DNA from 2 places in the Streptomyces sp. NPDC041968 genome. Region 2 is predicted to be linked to the other one. Evidence: predicted binding sites of a transcription regulator. Region 2 holds the regulator's gene; the other holds the start of a gene.
What was found. The regulator HrcA, encoded in region 2, represses chaperone genes, less so after heat shock. The targets are predictions, from matches to a motif close to TTNGCACTCNGNNNNNCNGAGTGCNAA.
Positions count from the first base shown of each region.

Region 1: groES (co-chaperone GroES) is a predicted target of HrcA. The motif match lies at 2,570-2,596, and genes of this name have one in related genera.

Region 1 is NZ_JBVJCB010000005.1:177,388-181,798, forward strand. It holds gene ACZ6EG_RS14385 (hypothetical protein) at 1-148, shown strand, start outside; gene groL (chaperonin GroEL) at 355-1,980, opposite strand; gene groES (co-chaperone GroES) at 2,115-2,423, opposite strand; gene ACZ6EG_RS14400 (polysaccharide deacetylase family protein) at 2,719-3,435, opposite strand; gene ACZ6EG_RS14405 (polysaccharide deacetylase family protein) at 3,432-4,301, opposite strand.
Region 2 is NZ_JBVJCB010000001.1:772,295-776,705, reverse strand. It holds gene ACZ6EG_RS03560 (DUF3097 domain-containing protein) at 1-437, opposite strand, end outside; gene ACZ6EG_RS03555 (MBL fold metallo-hydrolase) at 472-1,206, opposite strand; gene hrcA (heat-inducible transcriptional repressor HrcA) at 1,369-2,385, shown strand; gene dnaJ (molecular chaperone DnaJ) at 2,386-3,522, shown strand; gene ACZ6EG_RS03540 (nitronate monooxygenase) at 3,622-4,411, shown strand, end outside.

The DNA of each region.
Region 1 (4,411 bases), on a different contig from region 2:
CTCGTTCTGTGGCCTGCGGCCCGAGGACATCGCCGAGCACGCCGAGCTGCTGGTCGCCGCCGGCTGGCTCACCGAGGCCGACACCGCCGGGGGCAGGTTGCGGGGGCGGCTCGCCGAGCGGGTGCTGCCCCTGAGCGGGCTGGTGTGACGGCTCGCCGGTGACGGACCGCCGCCACGCCGCCTCCCCGTTGTGAGGAGCAGCCGCCTGCCCCCCGTAAGGGCGCGGAAAACCGCGCGAGCAACCACGACGGCGCCGCACCCGGCACGAGACCCGTGGGCAGGCGCGCACCCGGCACCAAGAAACGGTGCCCAGCCCCCGCAGGGGACTGGGCACCGTTCAGCTCAGCGCAGCGCTCAGTGGGCGTGGCCGTGGCCGTGGCCCGCGGCGGCCGGCTCTTCCTCCTCCTTCTTCTCGACGACCAGGGTCTCGGTCGTCAGGAGGAGGGAGGCGATGGAGGCGGCGTTCTCCAGGGCGGAGCGGGTGACCTTCACCGGGTCGATGACGCCGGCCTTGACCAGGTCGCCGTACTCGCCGGTGGCGGCGTTGAAGCCCTGGCCCTTGTCGAGCTCGGCGACCTTGGAGGTGATGACGTAGCCCTCCAGGCCGGCGTTCTCGGCGATCCAGCGCAGCGGCTCGACGGCGGCGCGGCGGACGACCGCGACACCGGTGGCCTCGTCGCCGGTCTTGCCGAGGTTGCCCTCGAGGACCTTGACGGCGTGGACCAGCGCGGAGCCACCACCGGAGACGATGCCCTCCTCGACCGCGGCGCGGGTCGCGGAGATGGCGTCCTCCAGACGGTGCTTGCGCTCCTTCAGCTCCACCTCGGTGGCGGCGCCGACCTTGATCACGCACACGCCGCCGGCCAGCTTCGCGAGGCGCTCCTGGAGCTTCTCGCGGTCCCAGTCGGAGTCGGTGGACTCGATCTCGGCCTTGATCTGGGCGATGCGGCCCTCGACCTCGTCGCGCTTGCCGGCACCGTCGACGATCGTGGTGTCGTCCTTGGTGACGGTGATGCGGCGGGCGGTGCCGAGCACCTCGAGGCCGACCTGGTCGAGCTTGAGGCCGACCTCCTCGGAGATGACGGTGGCGCCGGTGAGGACGGCCATGTCCTGGAGCATCGCCTTGCGGCGGTCGCCGAAGCCGGGGGCCTTGACGGCGACGGCGTTGAAGGTGCCGCGGATCTTGTTGACGACGAGGGTGGAGAGGGCCTCGCCCTCCAGGTCCTCGGCGATGATCAGCAGCGGCTTCGAGGCGCCGGCCTGGATGACCTTCTCCAGCAGCGGCAGCAGGTCGCCGATCGAGGAGATCTTGCCCTGGTTGATGAGGATGTAGGGGTCGTCGAGGACGGCCTCCATACGCTCCTGGTCCGTGACGAAGTACGGCGACAGGTAGCCCTTGTCGAAGGCCATGCCCTCGGTGAAGTCCAGCTCCAGACCGAAGGTGTTGGACTCCTCGACGGTGATGACACCGTCCTTGCCGACCTTGTCCATCGCCTCGGCGATCAGCTCGCCGACCTGCTGGTCCTGGGCGGACAGCGCGGCCACGGCGGCGATGTCGGACTTCTCGTCGATCGGGCGCGCGGTGGCGAGGAGTTCCTCGGACACGGCGGCGACGGCCGCGTCGATGCCCTTCTTCAGCAGCGCCGGGGAGGCACCGGCGGCGACGTTGCGCAGACCCTCGCGGACCAGGGCCTGGGCCAGCACGGTGGCGGTGGTCGTACCGTCACCCGCGATGTCGTTGGTCTTGGTCGCCACCTCCTTCACCAGCTGCGCGCCGAGGTTCTCGTACGGGTCCTCGATCTCGACCTCGCGGGCGATCGTGACACCGTCGTTGGTGATGGTGGGGGCGCCGAACTTCTTGTCGATGACGACGTTGCGGCCCTTGGGGCCGATCGTCACCTTGACCGTGTCGGCAAGCTTGTTGACGCCGCGCTCGAGGGCGCGACGGGCGTCCTCGTCGAACTTCAGGATCTTCGCCATGGGAGCGTGAGCCCTCTTCCGGAAATCTTGGGGTTATACGGCAAATGCGCCCCGGGCGCCCGGCTTGTTAAAGGTCGCGGGAGCCAGGGGCGCAGATGAGAAGCCAGGTACTTCGGTGAAGTGAAGCGCCGCTTCTACTTCTCGACGATCGCGAGCACGTCGCGGGCCGAGAGGACGAGGTACTCCTCGCCGTTGTACTTCACCTCGGTGCCGCCGTACTTGCTGTAGAGCACGACGTCGCCGACGCTCACGTCGAGCGGAAGACGGTTGCCGTCCTCGAAGCGGCCCGGGCCGACGGCCAGGACGACGCCCTCCTGGGGCTTCTCCTTGGCAGTGTCCGGAATGACCAGGCCCGAGGCCGTGGTCTGCTCGGCGTCGAGCGGCTGGACCACGATGCGGTCCTCGAGCGGCTTGATGGCAACCTTGGAGCTGGTGGTCGTCACGATCCGACCTCCCCCTTCGGAGATCTCACGGGGTTAACTGTCTGAGGTGGCGACCAGGTGGATCCGTCGTCGCGGGTGCCGGACCTGCCCGTCGCTGTGTTGGCACTCTCCAGTGGTGAGTGCCAGACCCGAGACTATGACCGCGATTAGCACTCGGTCAAGCGGAGTGCCAATGCCGACGGCGCGTCGGCGGTTTTTTCGTACCCGCCGGCCCAGGTGGGCACCCTGCGCCGGTGCCGGGCCCGCCGGGGGCTGCCGCCCCCGGACCCCCGCTTTCGGCCTGGACGGACCCCGCCTACAGGTAGTCCTCCAGGCGCCCCACCCTCAGCCCCTGCTCCTCGATCGTCGCCAGCAGACGCGCCGTGCGGTCGCGCAGGTTCCGGCCCGGGTCGTCCGGGGCGACGGTCACGATGTCGCCGGGATGGAGGCGGTGCTCGCCGCGGGTGTAGGCGAGGGCGCCGTCGGCCTCCAGGGACGCGCGCCACAGGACGATCGCCGCGATGCCGCAGTCGGCGGCGGCACGCAGCGTCGTGGTGTCGTACGTGCCGTAGGGCGGGCGGAAGAGGTGCGGGCGGACGCCGAAGCGGGCCGTGAGCTTGGTCTGCTGGCCGCAGATCTCGGCGCGCTGGCCCGCGTGCGGCAGGCCGCGCAGGGAGCGGTGGTCGAGGGTGTGGTTCTGCAGGCTCGCGCCGACCGAGCGGAGCCGGGCGAAGTGGCCGTAGGCGGGTCCGGTGACCGTGTCGGTGAGGAACAGGGTGACCGGGAGGCGCCGCTCGCGGATGAGGGCGGCGAGACGCGGGTCCCGCTCGGCGCTGTCCTCGAAGGTGAGGAAGACGACCCGGTCGGTGGTGCGGACGTGGTCCACGACGGGCGGCAGGTTCTGCCCGCGGTCGCCGCCCTGGGCGGGCTCGCCGGCCGCCGGGTGCTGCGCGGGGCCGGCGAACTGGGCGCAGCCGGTGAGGAGTACGGCGGCCAGGGCGGCCCCGCCCGTCCGGAACCGCCCGCGCCTCACAGGTAGTCCTCCAGCCGGGCCACCGCGTATCCCTCGGCGGTGACCTTGTCGAGGAACTCCCGGACCATGTCGCGCATGGTGCCGTCCCAGTCGTCCTCGCCCCGGAAGTGGCTGAGGACGATGTCACCGGGGTGGATCTCCCGGTCCCACTCCCGGTAGTCCCAGCGGTCGGCGAAGACCTCCTCGTTCCAGATCGGGGCGTACCTGATGCCGCAGGCCTTCGCCGCGCGCAGGGTGTCGCGGTTGTAGTTGCCGAAGGGCGGGCGGAAGAGGGTGGGGCGGCTGCCGTAGCGCTTCTCGATCACGTCCTGCATGCCGCAGATCTCGCGCTTCTGCTCGGCGTAGGACAGGCCGGGCAGGTAGGGGTGGTGGAGGGTGTGGTTGTTCAGGGTGACGCCCCGGTCCTGCATCTCCTTGAAGTAGCCGTAGTCCTCCTTCACCAGGTAGTCGCTGAGGAAGGCGGTGTACGGGACCTTCAGCTCGCTCATCATGCGCAGGAACGCCGGGTCCTTCTCGGCGCCGTCGTCGATGGTGAGGAAGACGATCTTCTCCTTGGTGGGGATCGAGGTGAAGACCGGCGGGAGGTCCTCCTGGCCGGTCACCTCGAAGCCCTTGCGCGCCCTGATCTCCGGCTTCCTGGCCGGGGGCGGCGGGGCCGTCAGCGGCACCTTCTTCAGCTTCCAGCGCTTCGCGGCGGCGACCCGGGCCGCCTGGGCGGCGCGCAGCTTGGACGCGTAGGCGTCGAGCGCGCGGGCGGGGGGCGCCTGGAGGGGCTGCTGGCCGGAGGCGCCGCGGGCCTCGGAGGCGTCCTGCGCACAGCCCGCGGCGAGGGTGGCGACGGCGAGGGCGGCGGCAGCGCCGCGCATCCGGAGCCCGGGGGTGGATGCGCGGACGACGCGCACCGTCCGACTTTTGTCATTTTGTACGACTGCTCGCATGGTGCCGGATCTTCGCAGTCCACGGCCGCCCGACCCCG
Region 2 (4,411 bases):
GACGGCAGGTCGTCCACGCCCCCCAGGTACTCGACCACGACGCCCTCGACGCGCAGGTCGTCGCCCCACACCTTCTCGACCAGCTCGGCGTCGTGCCGCCCCTCGACGTAGATCCGCCCGGCCCGGGCCACCCGGGCGCGCGCCCCGGGGACGGCGACCGAACCGGACGCCGTGCGGGCGGGCCGTACCGGACCGGACGACGGGCGCACCAGGGTCACCACGCGCCCCTCCAGCAGGAAGCCGCGCGGCTCCATCGGGAAGGCCCGGCGCTTGCCGAAGCGGTCCTCCAGGGTCACCGTGCCCGCCTCGCAGCCGGTCACCGCACCGCAGAACCCGGTGCCGGGCTCCTCGACCACCAGACCGGGGTCGGCCGGGACCTCCGGTACCGGCTGCGACTTCTTCCACGGAGGGGTCAGGTCGGCGGAGTACTGGCGCATTCTCAGGACGATACGAGGAATCCGCCGTCCGTGATCAGCGCGACACGCCGAAGCGCGCGGCCAGCGCGTCCCGTTGGGCCCGGACGAACGCCGCGTCCACCACCGCTCCGTGGCCGGGCACGTACAGCGCGTCCACACCGCCCAGGGCGAGCAGCCGGTCCAGGGCGGCCGGCCAGCGCGAGGGCACGGCGTCCGGGCCCGCCTGCGGCTCGCCGGACTCCTCGACCAGGTCGCCGCAGAACACGACCGGCGGATCACCCGGCACGAGCACCGCGAGGTCCTGGCCGGTGTGCCCCGGCCCCACGTCGGCCAGCAGCACCCGCCGGCCGCCGCCCAGGTCGAGCGGGTACGCGCCGTCGACCTCGCGGTGGACGCGGACGAGCGCGTCGACCGCGTCCTCGGCCGCCCCCGCGTCCAGCCCCTCCGCCACCGCGTCCGCACGCAGCGCCTCCCGCCCCCGTCCGCCCCGCGCGAACACCGCCCCGACGCCCGCCGCGCCGTGGACCTCCGCGCCCGCGAACGCCGCCGCGCCGAAGACGTGGTCGAAGTGCGGGTGGGTCAGCGCGAGATGCGTCACACGGTGACCGGCGAGCCGCCGCGCCTGCGCACGCACCCGGGCGCCCTCCCCGAGGCTCGACCCGGTGTCCACGACCAGCGCCGCGCCCGCGCCGACGACCAGCCCCGCCGTGCAGTCCCACACCGGCAGCCGGCACCGGCCCACCCCGTCGGCCAGCCGCTCCCATCCCAGGTCTTCCCAAGTCACCGTCACGACGGCGACGCTAGCGGTGCGGCACCCGCGTGCACGGCGGCGCGGCCCCGGCCTTGCCGGGGGCGTACCCCACGGCCGTACACTGGGCCGGGGAAGTCTGGCACTCGTCCACGGTGAGTGCCAGGAGGAACACCGGGCGGACGACTTCTGGAGGTGTGCGCGATGCTCAGTGAACGCAGGCTGAAGGTGCTGCGCGCCATCGTCCAGGACTACGTCGGCACCGAGGAGCCGGTCGGCTCCAAGGCCCTCACCGAACGGCACAACCTCGGCGTCTCCCCGGCCACCGTGCGCAACGACATGGCGGCCCTGGAGGACGAGGGGTTCATCGCCCAGCCGCACACCAGCGCCGGGCGCATCCCCACCGACAAGGGCTACCGGCTCTTCGTCGACAAGCTGGCCGGCGTCAAGCCGATGACCGCGCCCGAGCGGCGCGCCATCCAGAACTTCCTGGAGGGCGCCGTCGACCTCGACGACGTGGTGGCCCGTACGGTGCGGCTGCTCGCGCAGCTGACCCGGCAGGTCGCCGTCGTGCAGTACCCCTCGCTGACCCGCTCGACCGTGCGGCACGTGGAGCTGCTGGCGCTGGCGCCCGCGCGTCTGATGCTGGTGCTGATCACGGACACCGGGCGGGTCGAGCAGCGGATGGTCGACTGCCCGGCGCCGTTCGGGGAGTCGTCCCTGGCGGACCTGCGCGCGCGGCTCAACAGCCGGATCGCGGGCCGCCGTTTCACGGACGTGCCGAGCCTGGTCGAGGATCTCCCCGAGGCCTTCGAGGCCGAGGATCGCGGTACGGTCTCCACCGTGCTCTCCACCCTGCTGGAGACGCTGGTCGAGGAGAACGAGGAGCGGCTCATGATCGGCGGCACCGCCAATCTGACCCGCTTCGGGCACGACTTCCCCTTGGTGATCCGACCCGTCCTCGAGGCGCTGGAGGAGCAGGTCGTGCTCCTCAAGCTCCTCGGCGAGGCGAAGGATCCGGGCGTGACCGTCCGTATCGGTCACGAGAACGCCCACGAGGGACTCAACTCCACGTCCGTCGTGTCGGTGGGCTACGGTTCGGGCGGCGAGGCGGTTGCCAAGCTCGGCGTGGTCGGACCGACCCGCATGGACTACCCGGGAACGATGGGAGCGGTACGCGCAGTGGCACGGTACGTCGGACAGATCCTGGCGGAGTCTTAGGTGGCCACGGACTACTACGCCGTACTCGGCGTGCGCCGCGACGCTTCCCAGGACGAGATCAAGAAGGCGTTCCGGAGGCTCGCCCGCGAGCTGCACCCGGACGTCAACCCCGATCCGAAGACCCAGGAGCGGTTCAAGGAGATCAACGCCGCCTACGAGGTGCTCTCGGACCCGCAGAAGAAGCAGGTCTACGACCTCGGGGGCGACCCCCTCTCGCAGGCCGCCGGCGGCGGCGCGGGCGGCTTCGGCGCGGGTGGCTTCGGGAACTTCTCGGACATCATGGACGCGTTCTTCGGTACGGCGTCGCAGCGCGGACCGCGCTCGCGCACCCGCCGGGGCCAGGACGCGATGATCCGCATCGAGATCGAGCTGGACGAGGCCGCCTTCGGCACGACCAAGGACATCCAGGTCGACACGGCCGTCGTCTGCAACACCTGCAACGGCGAGGGCGCGGCCCCCGGCACCTCGGCCCAGACCTGTGACATGTGCCGCGGCCGCGGTGAGGTCTCACAGGTCACCCGGTCCTTCCTGGGCCAGGTCATGACCTCCCGGCCCTGCCCCCAGTGCCAGGGCTTCGGCACCGTGGTCCCGACCCCGTGCCCGGAGTGCGCGGGCGACGGCCGGGTGCGCTCCCGGCGCACGCTCACCGTGAAGATCCCGGCCGGCGTCGACAACGGCACGCGGATCCAGCTCGCGGGCGAGGGCGAGGTCGGCCCCGGCGGCGGCCCCGCCGGCGACCTGTACGTCGAGATCCACGAGCTGCCGCACTCCACCTTCCAGCGCCGCGGCGACGACCTGCACTGCACGGTCACCATCCCGATGACGGCGGCGGCCCTCGGCACCAAGGTGCCGCTGGAGACCCTGGACGGCATGGAGGAGGTCGACATCCGCCCGGGCACCCAGTCCGGCCAGTCGATCCCGCTGCACGGCCGCGGCGTCACCCACCTGCGCGGCGGCGGCCGGGGCGACCTCATCGTCCACGTCGAGGTCACCACGCCCACCAAGCTCGACACCGAGCAGGAGCGCGTCCTGCGCGAGCTGGCCAAGCTCCGGGGCGAGGAGCGCCCACAGGGGCAGTTCCAGCCGGGTCAGCAGGGGCTGTTCTCCCGTCTGAAGGACGCCTTCAACGGGCGCTGACGCGAGGGTTGCCAAGGGCTCCGCGGTGCGGATGCTCCTGGCGTATGCCGACGGAAGCCCGGATTCGGACTTGTTCAAAGGACGTGACAACATGCCGTCATGTCCTCCGCACTGACCGATCTCTTCCCCTACCCGATCGTGCAGGCGCCCATGGCGGGCGGCGTCTCCGTGCCGCAGCTCGCCGCCGCGGTCTGCGAGGCGGGAGGGCTGGGCTTCCTGGCCGCCGGGTACAAGACCGCGGACGGGATGTACGAGGAGATCAAACAGCTGCGGGGACTGACGGGCCGCCCCTTCGGCGTCAACCTCTTCATGCCGCAGCCCGAGACGGCCGACCCCGCCGCGGTCGGCGTCTACGCCCACCAGCTCGCCGGTGAGGCCGCCTGGTACGAGACGGAGCTGGGCGACCCCGACAGCGGCCGCGACGACGGCTACGACACCAAGCTCGCGGTGCTGCTGGACAACCCGGTGCCGGTGGTGTCGTTCCACTTCGGCGTCCCGAGCCGCGAGGTCGTCGACTCCCTGCACCGCGTGGGCACCTTCGCCCTGGTCGCGGCGACCACCGCGGAGGAGGCCAGGGCCGTCGAGCGGTCCGGCGCCGACGCGGTGATCGCGCAGGGCACCGAAGCCGGCGGACACCAGGGCACCCACCGCGACAACGTGGAGACGGGCGGCACCGGCACCGGGCTGCTGTCCCTGGTCGCCCAGGTCAGGGAGGCGGTGAGCCTGCCCGTCGTCGCCGCCGGCGGCATCATGCGCGGCGGTCAGATCGCCGCGGTCCTCGCCGCGGGCGCGAGCGCGGCCCAGCTGGGCACCGCCTTCCTCGCCACCCCCGAGTCCGGCGCGCACGCCCTGCACAAGCAGGCGCTGACCAACCCCCTGTTCGTCCGCA